DNA from 4 places in the Paenibacillus sp. EKM206P genome. Region 4 is predicted to be linked to each of the others. Evidence: a T-box and tRNA genes for the amino acid it is inferred to sense, from the RefSeq annotation. Region 4 holds a T-box; the other regions hold tRNA genes.
What was found. A T-box is a leader RNA that pairs with one kind of tRNA and senses whether it is charged. The one in region 4 lies ahead of argS (arginine--tRNA ligase), so its partner is inferred to be a tRNA-Arg.
Positions count from the first base shown of each region.

Region 1: it has a tRNA-Arg gene. The T-box ahead of argS (arginine--tRNA ligase) is inferred to sense a tRNA for this amino acid. The anticodon was not compared.
Region 2: it has a tRNA-Arg gene. The T-box ahead of argS (arginine--tRNA ligase) is inferred to sense a tRNA for this amino acid. The anticodon was not compared.
Region 3: it has a tRNA-Arg gene. The T-box ahead of argS (arginine--tRNA ligase) is inferred to sense a tRNA for this amino acid. The anticodon was not compared.

Region 1 is NZ_JAAMNQ010000006.1:239,618-244,675, forward strand. It holds gene G9G53_RS15225 (XTP/dITP diphosphatase) at 1-59, shown strand, start outside; gene asnB (asparagine synthase (glutamine-hydrolyzing)) at 155-1,999, opposite strand; gene G9G53_RS15235 (hypothetical protein) at 2,163-2,522, shown strand; gene G9G53_RS15240 (DUF4870 domain-containing protein) at 2,842-3,135, opposite strand; tRNA gene G9G53_RS15245 (tRNA-Arg) at 3,310-3,383, shown strand; gene G9G53_RS15250 (PhzF family isomerase) at 3,850-4,752, shown strand; gene G9G53_RS15255 (6-phospho-beta-glucosidase) at 4,904-5,058, opposite strand, start outside.
Region 2 is NZ_JAAMNQ010000006.1:291,172-296,229, forward strand. It holds gene G9G53_RS15440 (hypothetical protein) at 1-126, shown strand, start outside; gene G9G53_RS15445 (exodeoxyribonuclease III) at 213-977, opposite strand; gene G9G53_RS15450 (hypothetical protein) at 994-2,073, opposite strand; tRNA gene G9G53_RS15455 (tRNA-Arg) at 2,386-2,459, opposite strand; gene G9G53_RS15460 (hypothetical protein) at 2,717-3,625, shown strand; gene tig (trigger factor) at 3,769-5,058, shown strand, end outside.
Region 3 is NZ_JAAMNQ010000008.1:189,722-194,779, reverse strand. It holds gene G9G53_RS17550 (PdaC/SigV domain-containing protein) at 1-889, shown strand, start outside; gene clpP (ATP-dependent Clp endopeptidase proteolytic subunit ClpP) at 1,017-1,613, opposite strand; tRNA gene G9G53_RS17540 (tRNA-Arg) at 1,824-1,898, opposite strand; gene G9G53_RS17535 (sugar-binding transcriptional regulator) at 2,168-3,205, shown strand; gene gap (type I glyceraldehyde-3-phosphate dehydrogenase) at 3,300-4,310, shown strand; gene G9G53_RS17525 (phosphoglycerate kinase) at 4,431-5,058, shown strand, end outside.
Region 4 is NZ_JAAMNQ010000004.1:203,945-209,002, forward strand. It holds gene G9G53_RS10735 (ATP-binding cassette domain-containing protein) at 1-253, opposite strand, end outside; gene argS (arginine--tRNA ligase) at 284-2,014, opposite strand; T-box leader at 2,077-2,333, opposite strand; gene G9G53_RS10745 (four-helix bundle copper-binding protein) at 2,411-2,740, opposite strand; gene G9G53_RS10750 (MogA/MoaB family molybdenum cofactor biosynthesis protein) at 3,002-3,517, shown strand; gene G9G53_RS10755 (nicotinate phosphoribosyltransferase) at 3,584-5,047, opposite strand.

The DNA of each region.
Region 1 (5,058 bases), on a different contig from region 4:
GTCACCGAGGGATAGCTCTGCGTAATTTGGCAACAAAGCTGGGTAATCCACAGGCATAGCTTGGTAGCAGGGGCGAAATCATCCCCCATTCACATAACGAAAAAAGGCTATCCGTCAGTCATGAGCTGCGGATAGCCTTTTTGGTATTTTTAGCTTATCGAATAGCTACCTTGTAAGTGCGCAACCAGTTATCCACTTGGGCCAAATAGGCAAACAACTGCGGACCCGACATCAGTTGACCAAACCAAGGCAGATTGGTGGATGCCTCCGGTGAGGCGGCAATATCGCGTACCTTTTGCGCATCAATCAGCTTGAGCAGTGGGGAAGAGGAGTCATCCAGCAGCTGCAGCGCCTGCTTTTTCACAGCCTCAAGGTAGGAAGGGTTATGCGTTTTTGGATATGGGCTTTTTTTGCGATACAGCACATCATCCGGCAGTACACCCTCAAGCGCCTTGCGCAAAATACCTTTTTCACGTCCGCCTGTCATCTTAATGCTCCACGGAATGTTCCATACATATTGCACCAATCGATGATCGCAATACGGTACCCGCACTTCGAGTCCGGCTCCCATACTCATCCGATCCTTGCGGTCCAGTAGAGTAGGCATAAAGCGGGTGATGTTCAAATAGGACATAACGCGCATTTGCGCAGCTTTTCCTGTTTCTCCTGGTAGCTTCGGCACTTCTCCTACCGCTTCGGAGTAGCGGTCGTTCAAATACTCCAGCGGCTTGATCCAGTCCCGCACTTCGGGAGACAACAGACTGGCTCTCATGTCAGGAGCAACTGCCCACGGGAATGTACCCGAATTCAGCATATCCTCCCGGTGGAACCATGGATATCCGCCAAAAACTTCATCCGCAGCCTCGCCGGAAATAGCGACCGTAGCCCCTTTTTTAATCTCCCGGCAAAAGAGATACAGCGACGAATCCACGTCCGCCATTCCGGGTAAATCCCGCGTTAGCGTGGAGTTGTTCAGAGCTGCTACGACTTCTGGCGTATCGAATTCAATCCAGTGATGATTTGTCCCTAATTCATCCACCATCCGCTGAATCCAGGGGGCATCGGCTCCGGGTTGAAACGCATGGGCTTTAAAATGCTTGTCGTTATCCACATAATCGACCGAATACGTATGAACTTGTCCCTGCCTGGTACGTTTGTAATAATCGACAGCTAATGCGGATAGAGCGCTTGAATCCAGCCCGCCAGACAATAAGGTGCACACCGGAACATCCGAAATGAGCTGCCGCTCCACCGTATCCAGCAACAGTTCTCGTACCTTAAGCGCCGTTTCTTCGGTGTTATCCTCATGCGCAATGCTTTCCAGTGTCCAGTAGGCTTGAATGCGCACGCCGTCGCGGCTGTAAGTCAGCGTATGCCCGGGGCGTAGCTCCTTCATAGACGAATAGACGCCGTGTCCGGGGGTACGTGCAGGACCGATGATAAAGATTTCGGCCAATCCCTCAGCGTCCACTGCTGCTTCTACCGCTGGATGCTGAAGCAGTGCTTTGGGTTCTGAGCCAAATACGAATACTTCTTCGGTCTGGCTATAAAATAGCGGCTTCACTCCCAGCCGATCCCGTGCCAGAAACACCTGCTCCCGCTCACTATCCCAGACCGCAAACGCAAAAATGCCGTTTAACCGATTCACACATTCGGGGCCCCATTCGATATAGGATTCGAGCAGCACCTCCGTGTCGCATTGTGTACGGAAAAAATGCCCGCGCTGTTGCAGCTCTTTTTTCAACTCAGGCGCGTTATATATTTCCCCGTTATATACAATCGTATAAGTGATATCCTCCAGCTGCCGGATCATGGGTTGAGCGCCATTTTCCGGGTCCATAACGCTCAGTCTTCGGTGTCCGAAGGCACACGGATTGGATATCCAGGTACCCGCAGCATCTGGTCCGCGATCGGAGAGCGTTTGTGTCATATTCAGCAGCAGCTCAGATTGATGCATTAAGTCTCCGTTCCACTGTATGAAACCTGTAATTCCGCACATGTCTGTTCATCCTCTCTTTATCGTGTTCATCCAGTGTTGGAATGAATCAAAAACTAAATCCCCAGTTCAACAGTATATATGCCGAAAAGAAGCATAAAATGTCTGTCCGTTCCGAAAACTACTGATGGGGCAACCCGTCTACTCGCAAGGAAGGAGGAAGACCATGTACTACATCAAGGATGCCAAAATACGCCGCTTCACTGAACTTGACGGAGTGCGTTGCGCTGAGGTAGAGGTGCGGCCTGGTGCCGCGGATGACCCGGAACTGCTGGTCTATATCACGGCCAAGGATCAGACGGATGGTCAGCATGACTATGACATGGTACGGATCATCCGCAATGACGCCGATCTGGAGCTGGATTGGTACGACAATAACCTGCATTCGGCATTTGAGGAAGTGACAGACAAGGCTTTTACCGATTCTACACACATTACTGCTGGTGAGGAGCGAGAGAAGTTCAAAAAAGAATTGCTCTCCTATGGGCAACTCAGTACAGAGTTCGCCAAGGAGTTCGGGGCATGAGGATATGGTGTGCTATGCCTCGGCTTCTGTTGATTTGGGCTCCGGCGCCATCGCCGGATCAGCGTGAAAGGAGGGGGAAATCATAGACGGCAAAGCGAATTATAAGAAAAATAAAGGCAGCAGTTATATTCATAACAATGAGTTTGCAGAAGAAGTGCTGGAGAAAAACGTAAGACATGAAGTACGGAGAAGTCCTAAACGCTTTGGGAATAAATAAGCAGCCATTGAACCAAATAGCAACAGCAACTCATTAAAAATGACCCTAAAGAAGCCTCCGTATCCCGCCAAATTTGCGGTATGTAGGAGGCTTCTTTTTGAACTAAGCCGCTTCACGCAGCGTCATAATTCCTTTGTAGATGTTATACACAAAAACCCCGAGATAGACCACTACGAATAGCAGTACAAACCCGATCACTGAACCTGCATGATTCGCCGTTATAATAAAATACACTAGCGGAATCGCCGCAATAATGGGGAAAATATGCGATAAAATAGCTTTTTTTGCATGTCCCTGAACATATTCGTCCCGTACTGCAATCCACACAATGACAGGCACTAGAAAAGGTGCGAAGAAAATGCTGAAATAACAAAGTGACGACAAGAGACCTCTCACGGATTAACCCCTCCTTTATGCATGGTTCTTTGTACATAATACCCCGTTAGCGTCCAAATGATTCCTTTTGCAGCTCACTTCCCTACATCATGAAAAAATGCTTTTGACAGTTGCCCGAAATGTGATATAATAATCAATGCGCTGAATACATAAGGTTTTATTGATCACCATCTTGTCCCAGTAGCTCAGCTGGATAGAGCAACGGCCTTCTAAGCCGTCGGTCGGGGGTTCGAATCCCTCCTGGGACGTCGAAGCGTTCAGATATGTAAAGTTTGAACGAAATTTAAAATGCTTCAAATCCTTGATATATAAGGGTTTGGGGCGTTTTTTCTTTTATTGGGGTTACGATAGAAAACGTTAGAATAAGGTGTGATTAATACACCTGTTTACTCAAATTATACACACGATTTTTACACGCTGTGCACCTCTTGTTTTATGAATTGAGTTACTCAACAGGCGTGGCAGAATCTAAAAGTATCTATAATCATAAAAGATTTATTCCACTTTTAGATAAGGATTGAGAAGACCATTTCAGCTAACTGCAGCTTTAGTTTAATAACAATCTTCCATAAAAGAGCGCGATTCTATAATAAGGATCAGTTCGTTTTCATTAAAGGGCCATATTATATCTTTTAATTTAAGTGAAACTGCCTAAAAAGTATGTTAATATCAGATTTAACAGACAGACAAACTGGTATTTATAGAGGCGAAATTATGAAAAAATATAGAATATATCAAGTAGACTCATTTACAAAAAATAGATTTCATGGTAACCCTGCTGGGGTTGTTCCAAATGCAAATGGACTTACAGATGAGCAGATGCAGAGAATTGCAAGAGAATTAAATAATTCGGAAACTGCATTTATTTTTGAAACAGATTCTTCAAATTATGATGTTGAAGTAAGATTTTTTACTCCAACAACAGAGGTTCCAATTTGTGGTCATGCAACAGTAGCAGCGCATTATATTTATGCAATTGAGAGAAAAGCTGAAACTGGAAGAATTATTCAAAAAACAAAAGCAGGTATATTGCCTGTTGATGTTATAAAGTATGAAGATGACTATTCTATTGTAATGACACAGGGAGAACCTTCTGTATCAGAGCCTTTAAATGATGAAATAAGAAGTCAGATTGCAAATGCGTTAGGTATTTCTTGTAAAGATATTTGCATGGAATATCCAGTTGCAATATCTTCAACAGGTCATTCTAAGGTAATGGTTCCGATTTACTCCAATGAAATACTACATAGTTTAAAACCTGATTTGCAGAAGCTTACAGAAATCAGCAAGCATATTGGATGTAATGGATATTATGTTTTTACATTAAATCCACAAGAGGATATATTGGTTCACGGAAGAATGTTTGCTCCTGCAATTGGAATAGCTGAAGACCCGGTGACAGGAAATGCAAACGGACCGCTTGGAGCCTATTTGGTACACTATAACATTTTGCAAAATGAGAATGAGCAGTCTTTTGATTTTGATATTTTACAAGGTGAGGCAATCAAAAGAGAGGGAACAATGCATGTTCATGTGAAAAAGGAACAGGGAAAACCCGTATTAGTTCAAATTACGGGGAAAGCGGTTATTGCTTTTTCAACGGAGATCATACTTTAAAAAAGTTATCAATAATCTTAATGACGGATTGTCAAGCCAAGTACAAACCAATAACACCAATGTCCCAGCAAGTACTCCTGGGACGTATAGCAAAAAGCTTCCTACATGTAGGAAGCTTTTTTGTGTTCCAGCAGGATGATTGCTGCTAGCTTTATACCGTCGCCTTCTCCTTATGAGCAAAGAATTGAGGTAGATGCTCTTTGTGTGCTTCTAGTAATTCATCCAGTACGGTTTGAGCAATGTCACCACTTGGTACGAGCGGATTCAGGGTGAAGGCTTGCAGTGCTGTTGCATAGTCACCGGTGA
Region 2 (5,058 bases), on a different contig from region 4:
CAGTATGTACTGCATTACGCTAGTGGCGAAAAGAAGACGATAAGACAGGCTATATTAGATCATAAAGAGGCACAAGATGTGAGAGAGCGGTTGTTTTCCCGTATCGAGGTATATTTGGGGACATAGCTCCATTCATTAAAGCGGTCATGCTGCAATAACAGAGCATGACCGCTTTTTAAAGTTTCATAAATCCTTGTGTCAGGGCAGGGGACTTATGCTGAAATATCTTGCAACTCCAATATCACAGGACAGTGGTCACTGCCTGTAATATGACAATCAATGTTCGCATCCATCAATAGCGAACGAAGTCTCTCCGAGACGAGGAAGTAATCGATCCGCCAGCCAATATTCCTTTCTCTCACCTTTGGCATGTAGGACCACCAGGAATAAACATCCGTCCGGTCAGGATAAAAGGTTCTGAAGGTATCTATAAATCCGACGTCTAGCAGCTGTGACATGCGTTCCCGTTCCTCAGGCGTAAAACCGGCATTTCCGTAGTTAGCTTTGGCGTTTTTGAGATCGATCTCCTGATGAGCTACGTTCAAGTCTCCACACACGATGACAGGCTTCAAAGCATCCAGTTGTTGCAGGTAGCTGCGAAAACGGTCTTCCCATTCCAGTCTGTAGGGCAGTCGGGATAAGTCCCGTTTGGTATTTGGTGTGTACACATTGACGAGATAAAATTTTTCGAATTCCAAAGTGATGGTTCGGCCCTCCGGTTCTTCATTTTCTTCAAGTCCATAATGCACAGAGAGCGGCTTGATTTTGGTGAAAATAGCCGTGCCGGAATATCCTTTTTTCTCAGCATAATTCCAGTATTGTGTGTATTCCTCCATGTTCTCCATGAGGATCTGCCCTTCTTGAAGCTTCGTTTCCTGTACGCAAAAAATATCGGCATTCGTTTCTTTTAAATAAGTATAAAACCCTTTGGTCACACAGGCTCTTAAGCCATTTACATTCCAAGATATTAATTTCATTTGATTAATCTCCTTGCTACTTCACGCGGTCAAGCGATGTGATTTGTATATCCTTTGTTGACATAAGCTTATAAATGTCTTCTATCTGGACTTCATAGGTCTTTTCATCAAAATGGTCCTGACCAAACATATAATCGTTTAGTTCTATTGCCTTAAGGTTTCGGTTGGTATTCATAGCCGAAGGGAAGTATTCGATGTCTAATGAGGCTTTATTTCCGGCCAACACTGTTTTGAGAACTTTTGCAGTTTGTAATACCCGTTCTTTTTCCAATGACAATCCTGAGTCAGTTAGATCCTCGAATACAATTATACGAATATATTGATCGCCGACCGCTTCGGGATTCAGTTTAAAATCGTCGTATTCTTTGATCATTTTATCTGTTTCCCCTTCTTGCACCCCAGAATGAACAGCGGCTGCATCATTGTATAGCTTCTGTATAACAGGTTTGAGCTTCATGTCCAGTTGGCTCTCCCAAAGGGCGTTAAGATATTTTTCTCTAAATGGGACATCCTCATAAGGACGCTTGGTCATGTTAAAGAGGACGGAAGGATGACGATTAGAGATCGCCTCCATGGTATATTCAGTGAAGGGAATACTATGATAGCTAATATTTTGAATTTGAAAGTCCTCTCCGTATTTCTGCTCCAGATATTGCTCTGATTCTGCGGCTACGTTGCGTTTATTTTCACCTGTTTGTGTAAAAGGTTCTATAATATCTACGTATTTCATTGTGACTGCAAGAAGTAGAAGTGTAGCTCCCACAGTGAGACTGAGCAACATGCGCCATTTGGAAGGCAACGATGCACTTGTCGGCGCGCTACCCACATTGCTTGTAATTTGAAAAGATCGTATTGTAAAAATAATGCCTAAAATGTGGAGAATAATGGCCAGCGGTCCCGAAATAATAAGCAGGTATCCGAGAGAAAATAATGTAAAATAGATCAGAATTCCCTGTGTGATGATCAGAGCCGCTCCTCCAATCATATAGGAAGGAATGGCGAGATAAAACATACCCAATCCAGTACCTAATATAGAAAGCAAAGTGGCAACAAAACGATGAATTTCCCGCGACTTTTGGAGTTTATTCGTAGTCAAGGGAGTCAGCCAACCTCCTTTACTTCAAAATGGTGTAACATGATAGATGATAGCAATATCTGCGTTTTATTGAAAGAGTAGTGACTTGAAACCAGCGCCTAAAGTAGCGTGGCAGACTATTCTTTCTACATTATTTATCATCAAAAAAAGCTCCCTTGCGGAAGCTTTTTTTTGATGTAATTTATCAAGAGAGATACTCTCCTTATGGTTGACTGCGAAGTATAGGCTAACGATGCCGATGGGCCGACGTTCCCCTGTGAGTTATCTCATGAGAACAAAAAAAGCCTCCATTATGGAAGCTTCTTGTTATGACGTCCCAGGAGGGATTCGAACCCCCGACCGACGGCTTAGAAGGCCGTTGCTCTATCCAGCTGAGCTACTGGGACATAAAATTCAAGCGAATATTAATATATCATATGGATAAAAGAAATTCAAGTCTTATTTTGCATATATCGCTTATTTAGGCTTTATACAGCATAAATTCTGAGTAGACGTAGTTTTTTTTGCCTTGTAAAAGGGTATGTTAGAATACAGGTGAATATGTGTAAGACGAGTGGTTGGACTTCGGCTACTGTTTCTCATATAATCTACAAATACTTGAGCTTGTGAAGGAGAGGGGGTGCCTTGAATAAAGGACTCCAAGGTGACGACAAAAGAAAATAATATTGTATTGTTTCCGAAGACACTGGACTATTATCAAATCCAACTTACCGTGATGCTTGAAAACGAACGTTACGGAGAGGCGATGGCGATGCTGCGTTTTTTAATGCAGTGTCAGGGACAGGAGCAGAAGCAATACGATGAATGGAACGCTCTATTACAATGGCTGGAAGCTGCATTTCCACAGTACGCTGACAGCGGGGCGGTAACGGACGCTGTGGAAGAAGAGGTCAGTGAAGTAGAGTTAGCTCGCCGTCATGCACGCTTTAAGCAGGAGCAGGATGCGGGCTACGGCAACAAGCTGTTGCGGATGGCTATGGATGAACCCTTATCCGAACAGACGATTTTAGCGTTGGAGCAGTTGTCCTATTTGGAACTGCCAGAAATCGACGATGCCTTGCTTCGCTGGATTACGGACCGGGAAATCCATCCTTTACTTCAATTCCGTGTTCTACAGACAATGCGACGACGCGGAATGGAAGGGACGATAGAAATCAGACGGGGTGATGAACAAGCGGAAATCGACATTGAAACGGTTCCGTTACAGCCTGGTGATTTTCCAGAGTCGATTATGCGTATTTTGGAACGGGTGGCTGATCAGACTGAGGTGCACGAGCCTACACTATTCTATTTTGCACAGGAGTTGTGGTCACAGTTTGTGATGGCAGTATACGGTACGAATGATTATAGATCCATGTTGGTGGAAGAGGACGGAATGCCGGATATTTGGGCTGCAGCACTCCATCAGACCGTTTCGGAAAGTTTGAACGGTAATAATAATGAGGAAGAAACCCGTGCTATATATGGTATTACAGATGCGTTGCGCTTCCGTTTTGAGCAGGCGTATCGGTCGATGCGACTATTCGTAGCGGCGGGAATGCACACTCCTTAGTGACCGGAAACGTTTACCTGTGAAGCATTCAAAGGGCTGCTCTTGAAAAAGACAGTAATGTTAGATATACTATAGTGGTTATTTTGTGTGCGTTGATTGTAATGAAAACTAAGTGAAGATTTTGTTGGAGGGGAAAGCATAAAATGAAAGCAACTTGGGAGAAAATAGAGAAGAACCTTGGGGTTCTTGAAGTTGAGGTTGACGCGGATCGTGTAGCCGCTGCACTCGACAAAGCTTTTAATAAAGTGGCAAAACAAGTAAGTGTACCAGGATTCCGTAAAGGTAAAGTACCACGTCCTATCTTTGAAAAACGCTATGGTATTGAAAGTCTGTACCAAGATGCAATTGACATCCTGTTGCCAGAAGCTTACAGCCAAGCTGTAGAGCAAACGGACATCTTCCCGGTTGACAGCCCTGACGTTGAAATTGATCAATTTGCTAAAGGCGAATCTTTCAAGTTCAAAGCAAAGGTTACTGTTAAACCTGAAGTGACTTTGGGCGATTACAAAGGCGTAGAAGTGCCTGTAAGCAAACTCGAAGTAAGCGACGAAGAACTGGCTCAAGAACTGGAGCGCCTGCAACAACGTCATGCTGAACTGGTTGTCGTTGATGAAGATGCTGCTCAATCCGGTGATACAGCTATTATTGACTTCGACGGTTCCGTGGACGGTGTACCATTCGAAGGTGGACAAGCTGAGAAGTATTCTTTGGAACTGGGATCTAACACATTCATCCCTGGTTTTGAAGAGCAAGTGGTTGGTTTGCACACTGGCGATTCCAAGGACGTTGAAGTAACGTTCCCTGAGAACTACCATTCTGCTGACCTCGCTGGCAAACAAGCGGTATTCAAAGTGAAAGTTCACGAACTGAAACGCAAAGTTCTTCCTGAACTGGACGATGAATTTGCTAAAGATGTAAGCGAATTTGACACACTGGCTGAATTCAAGGAAGACTTGAAAAAGCAATTGTTGGATCGTAAGGAAAACGAAGCTAAAGCAGCCCGCGAGGGTGCTGTAGTGGAGAAAGTTGCTGAGAATGCAACAATCGACATTCCTGAAGCAATGGTGAAGAGCGAAGTGCAAAACATGGTTCGCGATTTCGACAACCGTTTGCGTAGCCAAGGTATGAACCTTGAAATGTTCCTTGGATTCTCTGGTCAAAGCAAGGAAGACCTGGAAGAGCAAATGAAAGCTGATGCTGAGAAGCGCGTACGTAACAACCTCGTGCTGGAGCAAGTGGCTAAAGCAGAAAACATCGAAGTTTCCGAAGCGGAAATTGATGAAGAACTGAAAAACATGGCTGAAGCTTACAAACGTTCAGTTGAAGAAATCCGTAGCATTCTGGAAGGTAACGGCTCGTTCGCTAACCTGAAAGAAGAAATTTCACTGCGCAAAACCATTGCTTTGTTGGTGGAAAACAGCAAAGAAGTAGAA
Region 3 (5,058 bases), on a different contig from region 4:
GCGTGACAGCTTGGGGATTCCAGTAAGCTATGATGCGAAAGCAACGACATATACCGTAGGTAGCGGGTACAATAAACTTTACATTATGGCTTCTTCCTCGGATGCCTACGTCAACGTCAATGGAATCAATACACGTAGTATGGATGCCAAACAGATCGCTGGGAAGCTATACATTCCTATGAGTCTGTTGAAAGACTATCTAGGCATAGATGCTCAATGGAACGCAGCTCAGAAGACAGTAACGCTAAGTAAAAGTCAGCTAAACCCGATCACAATTGCGTCTCAAACACTTCCAGCTTCGAGTAATGCGAAGGTATCTTACAAAGTTAAGTATCCGCAAATCAGCGGCAGCCAGCTGAATCCTGAGGCAGAGCAAGCCATTAACCATGTGCTTAAAAAGCATGCAGAGGGTATATTGGCAGCAGGCAAAAAGATAATGGCTGAGGGAGAGGCTACAACAGAAAGACCGTATGATTTCGAAAATGATTTTGCAATTGCCTATAACAAGGACGGTATTCTAAGTGTGATTATGCAGGATTACTCGTATATGGGTGGCGCACATGGAATGACGGTACGTAAAGGATATACGTTCTCGCTCGCTGATGGTAAACTGCTGCAGTTGTCTGACGTATTGAAGGCGAATCCAAATTACAAAAAGTTCCTCAATGCTGATTTGAAGAAAAAAATCGATGCGCTTCAGGCTGGTGAAGGATTCGGTAAATTTAAAGAGTTGGCGGCAGATCAGAATTTTTATGTGACGAACAGTGGAGTAACAATCGTGTTTGATTTGTATGATTATGCGCCATACGCGTATGGAATTCCGGAGTTTACCTACTCGTTCGGTCAACTGCTGCCTCAAGGCGGAAAGCCTTTTGCGGGACAGATTTAATAGTAGAAATGAGTAAGTTGGACTGTCTATACTCTAAAAAACAATAAAGCAAAAAAGCTGCCTACCGGATAATAACATCCGGAGCAGCTTTTTCATTTACCAGCTATCGAGAGGCAAATTTTTTCTCTTATACACCTTCTGGAGAGGAGCTAGTTAGCACTTTATCAATAATACCGTATTCTTTGGCATCATCAGCAGACATGAAGTAGTCACGGTCTGTATCTTTTTCAATACGTTCCAGTGGTTGGCCTGTGCGATCTGCGAGAATGCGGTTCAGTTTATCACGCATTTTCAGAATGCGGCGTGCGCGGATTTCGATATCCGTTGCCTGGCCTTGTGCACCACCCAGAGGTTGGTGAATCATAATTTCACTGTTTGGCAAAGCGAAACGTTTACCTTTGGCGCCTGCATTCAGCAAGAACGCGCCCATGGAAGCCGCCATACCTACACAAATCGTAGATACATCAGGTTTAATGTATTGCATCGTATCGAAAATGGCCATACCAGCTGTAATGGAACCGCCAGGACTGTTAATATACAAGTGAATATCTTTTTCAGGATCTTCGGCAGCCAAAAACAGCATTTGCGCAATTATAGAGTTGGCTACAACGTCATTGACGTCCGAGCCTAACAAAATAATGCGATCCTTTAACAGTCTGGAATAAATGTCATAGGCGCGTTCGCCGCGGTTACTTTGTTCTACTACCATAGGAACATAGCTCACGTCAAAAAACCTCCCTTAAATATCGTTAGTGGATTTGGTGGACATGCCGAGTACACGTCCCTTATTTATAAACTGTTACCGTATTAACCACATGATAAACAATTTCAAACAAAAAGTCAAAGAAAGTCAAACTAATGATTAAAAAAAAGAGCCCTCAGCGCTCTTATTGGTTAAAACATTATATAGAAGCATTTAAGCGTTCATTTAAAATGGCGCGCCCGCGAGGAATCGAACCTCGATCTCAGGCTCCGGAGGCCTACGTCATATCCGTTGGACCACGGGCGCATAGTTGATTCAATGCAAACAACTAACTAATTAAACAGCTAATTGGAAACAAAGATGATTATATGATATACAGCAGTGAATTGCAAGCTTTTATTAAATGCGCATATTCAGACAAATGGTTGAGAAATATAGGTTCAGATAGACTTGCATATGGAGCAAATATTGGTTAAGATATACGTGGGACTTAAAAAGTTATCCCGGGACGTTTTAAGACCAGTTAGAGATAGAGCATTAGAGACAGAACTTAGAAGTGTGCGGGAGTGGAAAGCATGCGAAAGATATTAGAAATACAGAAGCAGCTTCTGCCCGACCTCATGGATGTTTTGAAAAAAAGGTACACGATCCTGCATCAGATTATGCTGTCCGATGTTGTTGGACGCCGAACACTGGCAGCTTCACTGAACATGACCGAGCGCGTGTTGCGCGCCGAAACCGATCTTCTTAAAGCTCAGGGGCTAATTGAGATTGAGAGTGTAGGCATGAAGGTGAGCAAAGCAGGACTGGATCTGCTGGAACAGCTGGAGCCGATTGCGAACAACTTGTTCGGCCTGTCCCAATTGGAGGACCAGATTCGTCAAGCCTATGGTTTGAGAAAGGTGGTTGTCGTTCCAGGGGATTCGGATGTTTCTCCGTTAACAAAGCAGGAGCTGGGGCGCGCTGGAGCAAAAGCGTTGCTAAGTGTTATGGACGACGAGGATGTGGTCGCTGTAACAGGTGGCACGACGATTGCAGACGTGGCGGAACAACTGGCATTGCCTTCTAATGGCCCCCTTAAGGGTGGGTGGTTTGTACCGGCACGCGGGGGTTTGGGAGAAAGCATGGAAATGCAGGCCAACACAATTGCTTCCACAATGGCTCGCAAGGTCGGCGCTCAATACCGTCTGCTCCATGTACCGGATTTGCTCAGCAATCATGCTTACAACTCCTTGCTTGAAGATACGAACATTCAGGATATATTGAGCCTGATTCGCGAGAGTCGTATCATCATTCACGGGATAGGCAACGCCATAGCGATGGCACATAGACGTAAACTTGATCCCGAAACCTTTGCCCAGATCAGCAGTGAAGGGGCGGTAGCCGAATCGTTTGGTTATTATTTTAACGAAGATGGCGTCGTTGTTCACAGAATGCTGACGCTTGGACTCCGATTGGAGGACATTAGGCGTACCGATACGGTTCTAGGTGTAGCTGGAGGCAAGAACAAGGCGGCCGCTATTCATGCGGTACTGCGTTTCGGGCAAGAAGACATTCTGGTCACCGACGAAGGCGCTGCTGTTGAGATTGTAAGTCGTTATTTAAATGATTAATATAGGATTTATGAATCGTGTTGTCTTGACAGGCTTTCGGGTCTGTCTTGAATATATAAAACTAAACTAAACGAACTTTGGGAGGAACTCACTCATGACAGTTAAAGTTGGTATTAATGGTTTCGGACGTATTGGACGCCTTGCTTTCCGTCGGATTCAAAACGTGGAAGGTATTGAAGTAGTAGCAATCAATGACTTGACAGATTCCAAAATGTTGGCACATTTGTTGAAATATGATACAACACAAGGTAATTTCCAAGGACAAGTAGAAGTACATGATGGCTTCTTCAAAGTAAACGGTAAAGAAGTTAAAGTTTTGGCTAACCGCAACCCTGAAGAACTGCCTTGGGGAGACCTGGGTGTAGACATCGTTCTGGAATGCACAGGTTTCTTCACAACTAAAGAAGCTGCTGAGAAACATTTGAAAGGCGGCGCTAAAAAAGTTGTTATCTCCGCTCCAGCTACTGGCGACATGAAAACTGTCGTTTACAACGTAAACCATGAAATTCTGGATGGAACTGAAACTGTAATCTCTGGTGCTTCTTGCACAACGAACTGCCTGGCTCCTATGGCTAAAACACTGCAAGATAAATTTGGTATCGTTGAAGGTTTGATGACTACAATTCATGCTTACACTGGCGACCAAAACACTTTGGATGCTCCACATGCTAAAGGTGACTTCCGTCGTGCTCGTGCAGCAGCTGAAAACATCATTCCTAACACAACTGGTGCTGCTAAAGCAATCGGTTTGGTTATCCCTGAGTTGAAAGGTAAATTGGATGGCGCGGCTCAACGTGTTCCAGTACCTACAGGTTCCCTGACTGAGTTGGTAACAGTTCTGGAGAAAAACGTAACTGCTGAAGAAATCAACGCAGCGATGAAAGAAGCTTCCGATCCTGAAACTTATGGATACACTGAAGATCAAATCGTTTCTTCCGACATCAAAGGTCTTACTTTCGGTTCTTTGTTTGATGCAACTCAAACTAAAGTTCTGACTGTTGGCGACAAACAACTGGTGAAAACTGTAGCTTGGTATGACAATGAAATGTCCTACACTGCACAATTGATCCGCACGTTGGAATACTTCGCTAAACTGGCTAAATAAGAACTTCCTTATTAGCAACATCATAGAGCGGAAACAGGTTATTGTTTCCGCTCTTTATATATCAAAATGTGCCTTAAATTCCTGTTTCGTAAAATTATAAGGGTGCGGAGGAATATGGAGATGAATAAAAAGAGCGTACGTGATATAGAACTGAATGGAAAACGGGTGTTTGTTCGTGTAGATTTTAACGTTCCGGTCGAAGACGGTAAAATTACAGATGACAAGCGTATTCGTGAAACCTTGCCAACGATTAATTACCTGATTGAAAAAGGTGCAAAAGTTATTTTGGCGAGTCACTTTGGACGTCCAAAAGGTCAGGTTGTTGAATCCATGCGTCTGACTCCTGTTGGTGTACGTTTGTCTGAACTGCTGAAAAAGCCAGTAGTTAAAGTGGACGAAGCAGTAGGCGAAGCTGTTAAAGCGAAAGTGGCTGAACTGCAAAACGGCGACGTGCTGTTGCTTGAAAATGTACGTTTCTATGCAGGAGAAGAAAAGAATGATCCTGAGTTGGCGAAGCAATTTGCTGAATTGGCTGACGTTTTCGTGAATGACGCATTCGGCGCAGCACACCGTGCTCATGCTTCCACTGAAGGTATCGCTCATATTCTTCCGGCTGTTTCCGGCCTGCTGATGGAAAAAGAATTGTCTGTTATTGGTAAAGCTCTGTCGAATCCAGATCGTCCTTTTACAGCCATTATCGGCGGTTCCAAAGTAAAAGACAAAATCGACGTGATCGACAACCTGCTGA
Region 4 (5,058 bases):
GTGTAAAATTCAGCTGCGGCAGCCGATCAGGCGCATAACCAATGGTTATCAAAGATCCTGGTCGCCATTCGATACTGCCAGAGCTGGGCCGCAGCAATCCCGCCAGCAAAAGCAGCAGTGTGCTTTTGCCGGAAGCGTTTTTACCTACAATCGTAATCACATTTCCCTGCTCAATAGTAAAAGTAACGTCATCCAAGGCAGCTACATTTTTGTATCGTTTACTTACATTACACATGGTTGCAAGAATACTCATTTGTCTCTCGCTCTCCTTTATTCGCTTTGTTTACATCCGATTCGGTGCTTTCAGACCAAGAAGTTGCAGCGCGCATGCCAGAATATCGGCAGTTTGTTCCGCCAACTGAATACGCCATTGTCCACCGTCGACAATCCTTTCCTTGGCGTAAAACCGGTTAAACGCCTGGGCCGTATCCAATGCAAATCTCGCAATTACCGAAGGCTCTAGTTGGCGAGCCGCTCGTATCAGTTGACCGTGATAGCGACCCAATTGCTTAAGCAGCGCCCAACCTGCGTCACCCAATATTTCATCCGATACGTCATTCAAATCATGAGAATGGCTATCTTGGAAAAGGTCATTGTCGCTAGGGTTAGTATTAACATCAACATCGGCGCGAGCGTGAGCTTTCTCCAGAAGGCTGCGTATGCGCGCATGAGTATACTGCACATAAGGCCCGGTCTCGCCTTCAAAGGTCAGCGCCTCCTCCAACGAAAAGTCCACTTCATTCAGTCGGTTGTTTTTTAAATCACCAAAAATAATCGCCCCGATGCCAACGTCCTCCGCTATTGCCTGTTGTTCCTGTAAACCAGGGTTCTTCTGAGTAATGATGCCTTGAGCACGCGCTACAGCTTCATCCAGCACCTCCTCCAGCTTCACAACCTTGCCACGTCTTGTGGACATTTTCTTACCCGCAAACCGCATTAATCCAAACGGCACATGCTCACATTGCTCCGCCCATGCCTCCCCTGCATGCTTCAGCACCGCAAACACCTGCTGGAAATGCAACTTCTGTTCTCCACCAACGACGTACAGCAACCGATCAGCCTTCATCACTTCATGACGATAAATCGCTGTTGCCAGATCACGTGTCGGATAAATGGTGGTTCCATCCTTTTTCAGAATAAGACACGGAGGCAGTTCCTCGTCTTCCAGGCGAACTACGAGCGCCCCATCACTTTCCTCCAACAATCCTTTTGCTCTTAAATGATCAATAACTGCCTGCATCTTATCATTGTAAAAACTTTCTCCCAGCACATGGTCAAATGTAATGTTTAGACGCTGGTACATACGATCAAATTCACCCAGACTGATTTCAACAAAAAACTCCCATAGTTGTCGAGCCTCCGCATCCCCATGTTCCAAACGTCGGAACCACTCGCGCCCTTCATCCTCCAAAGTCGGATCATGATCGGCCTCCTGATGAAAACGCACATATAGCTTTAGCGATTCACCAATCGGATCATGTTGTAACTGCTCCTCATTTCCCCATCTTTTATAGGCCGCAATTTGCTTACCAAACTGTGTTCCCCAATCCCCAAGATGATTCACACTAATAGGTACATAACCTGTTTCACCAAGTATGCGATACAAGGCAGCACCGATAACCGTAGAGCGAAGATGACCGATACCAAACGGTTTGGCAATATTAGGCGAGGACATATCAATAACTACCCGCTGCCCGTTCCCGATATTAGGCCTGAGGAAATCAGCCTTGCTCAATTCAGCAAGCATAAGCGGAATATGAACCGATCGATCCAAGGTTATGTTTACATAGGCACCCGATGCTGAAGCGGTTAAACCTTCTTTATGGCCTACTAGTTCCGCCAATTCCAGTGCAATGTGCTGCGGAGACTTTCGAAACTTTTTAGCCAGCATAAAACAGGGAAACGCCACATCTCCCCATTCAGGCTGCGGAGGCACCTCAAATAAAGATAAAATTTCTTTCTCCTCCAAGCCCGTATGGGCTAATATCGCTTGAGCAGCAATCCTCATTAACATGATGATCTCTCTCCTTCTTTTTATAGAATCTAACAAAAAAAGCCCCCGCCTCTTGAAATCATTCAAGAGACGAGAACTTCAATATCCCGCGGTACCACTCTTCGTAAATCGGTTGTGCAGCTAAAGCTAACTACACAAATCGCGATTTCACTCCAATGACTAATAACGGTGTCTGCCGGGCTGATCTACTAGAAGTTCTGCTCGTTGGATCAACCGTCTCCCGGGTGCGCTTCACATCGGACCTCATACCGGCTTCCACCTCTTCCGGCTCGCTGTAATGATACGGCTCAGCTGCTACTCTCCCGTTCCGTGACGTTAATTCCATTCATTATACAAACCTATTCAGTAGAAAGCAACCTATTATTTCCTCTTCAGGCACTAGTTCCATATATGTAATTACACTGCCACCAATTGGCGGCATGCCTGAACGCAACGACGGCAGGCTTCTGCACAATGTTTACAATGATCATGGGAATGCTTGCTGCATTCAGCAGCACATACCTCACAGGCGTTGGCGCACAGCTCACAGATTTGCTCGGCAAAATCCGTTCCACGCTGCAGCATTTGGGCAGCAAATCCGCATATTTCTGCACATTCCCTACTCACTCGAATACATTCACGCAGCATAGCTAAATCATATTCCTTCAAACTCGCTACGTAACATACATTGCAAGCGTTCATACATTCCAGGCAAGCATCCACGCATTGTTGGTATGAATGATTCATATTACATTACCTCCCAGTTGTTGACCCTGCTGTACTATTACCCGCTGTCCCTTGAGGTTAACCATTTGATGTGCGCGCTTTCAATAAAACAAAACAATATAATCCCGACTTATGTAAGGAAGTGTACTATATTCCAGTGTGCAAATGCAAGGATATTAATCACATAGATTTTTAGCCCCTGTTTCTGACTTGCATACGCTCAGTCATTGCTCTATTGTAAAAAGTGTATGTCTAACCGCCGATCAAGGAGTGAACATTTTAATGAATATGTCTTCTGTAGAGGAACACCGTCAGGAATCCCCCCAACAAGTGAATTGCATGGTCGTGACTGTCTCGGACACACGCACCGTGGAAACAGATACTGGGGGACGACTGCTCATGGATCTACTAGAAACCAATGGATATACAGTTGTTCGATATGTCATCGTCAAGGATGACTACGAAGGTATTCAGCAGTTAGTATCCGAAGCAGCGGCACAGGATGACATCGAGGCTGTTCTTTTGACAGGTGGTACCGGTATTTCTCCACGTGATACTACATATGAAGCTGTCTCTTCTCTACTGGATAAGGAACTACCTGGCTTTGGGGAAATCTTCCGTTATTTAAGCTTTGCTGAGGACATTGGTTCAGCAGCTATCTTAAGCCGGGCTGTAGCTGGCACTGTGGGCCAGACAGCTGTATTTTCTATGCCTGGTTCACGCGGAGCCGTTCGTTTGGCAATGGAACGCATTATTGTCCCTGAGCTACGACATGTGATGAGAGAAATTTATAAATAAGCTCCTATTTCCTACATGCTCCAACACAAAGAGGCACCCCATGCATTCATGAGGTGCCTCTTCCAACTATTCTTTTTCTTCAACTTCGGGCTGCATATAACTGTCGATCAGCTTTTGCTTTAGCTCCCATACCTTCTCGCTCAGATTTACACGATAAATTTCAGGGTTCAGCTTCCGCAAATATTCTGGCCAGAACAGTTTTAACTGTGAAGTATGGTAGGCTCGAATTTCATCCAGCTCGGGAAGCTCATATACCTTCTGTCCATCTATAAAAATAGGCTCAAGCATCGGCACGGCTTCGTAATTTTCTACATACTTCTTCATATACGGATGCAAAGGGTTAAACAGCTTCAGGCGCTTACCATTACGCGGACGCTCTTCATCCGGAAAAGAAATATAATCGGCTACAGCTCTCCCTTTCTTCTTATCCACAATGCGATATACATCCTTTTTGCCTGGTGTGGATACTTTTTCTGGATTCCCCGAGATCTTGATCGTCGGCAACATTTCGCCATCCACTTCACGTTCAACTAGCTTGTATACCCCGCCAAGCGATGGTTGATCTGAAGCCGTAATAAGCTGTGTTCCTACACCCCATACATCAATACGTGCCCCTTGGGCTTTCAGGTTAAAAATCGTATTTTCATCCAAATCATTGGAAGCTACAATTTGTACGTAATCCAAACCTTCAGCATCGAGCATTTCCCGCGCCTGAATGGATAGATAAGCCAAGTCACCGCTATCCAGACGAATTGCATTCATACGCTTACCCTGACTCTCCAGCATTTTTGCTGTCCGAATCGCATGAGGAACACCGCTTTCCAGCGTGTCAAAGGTGTCTACCAGCAGTGTAACCTGATCTGGCAATACTTTCGCATACACGTCAAACGCCTCCTGCTCCGTCATAAAGGTCTGCACCCATGAATGGGCATGTGTCCCCTTCGTCGGGATTCCAAAATGTTCGCCTGCCAGCATATTAGAAGTCGCGTCAAAACCAGCCACATAAGCTGCTCGTGCTCCCCAAATCGCTGCATCTGCTTCCTGCGCACGCCGTGTTCCAAATTCGAGCAGTGTATCATCACTTGCCACCTGCTTGATGCGCGATGCCTTTGTCGCAATAAGCGTCTGGTAGTTCATAAAATTCAGCAATGCCGTTTCGACAAGCTGCGTTTCCATAATCGTTCCTTCAACACGTACCAAAGGCTCGTTAGGAAAAACAAGGGCCCCTTCTTTCATCGAATGGACCGTTCCACCAAACTTAAACTGGCGAAGCGCCTCCATGAACATGGGATCGTACTTCTCCTCCTGTTCAGACAGGTAGCGAATGTCCTCTTCTGTAAACCGCAAATTTGCAATATAATTCACAATGCGTTCCAGACCCGCGAACACGGCATATCCATTACCAAAAGGGAGTTTACGAAAATACGCCTCGAACACAGCTTTACGCTGGTGACTTCCGTTCACCCAGTGGGCGTACATCATATTAATCTGATATTTATCTGTATGTAATGCGAGGCTCGTTGACTGCATTGTAATCATCC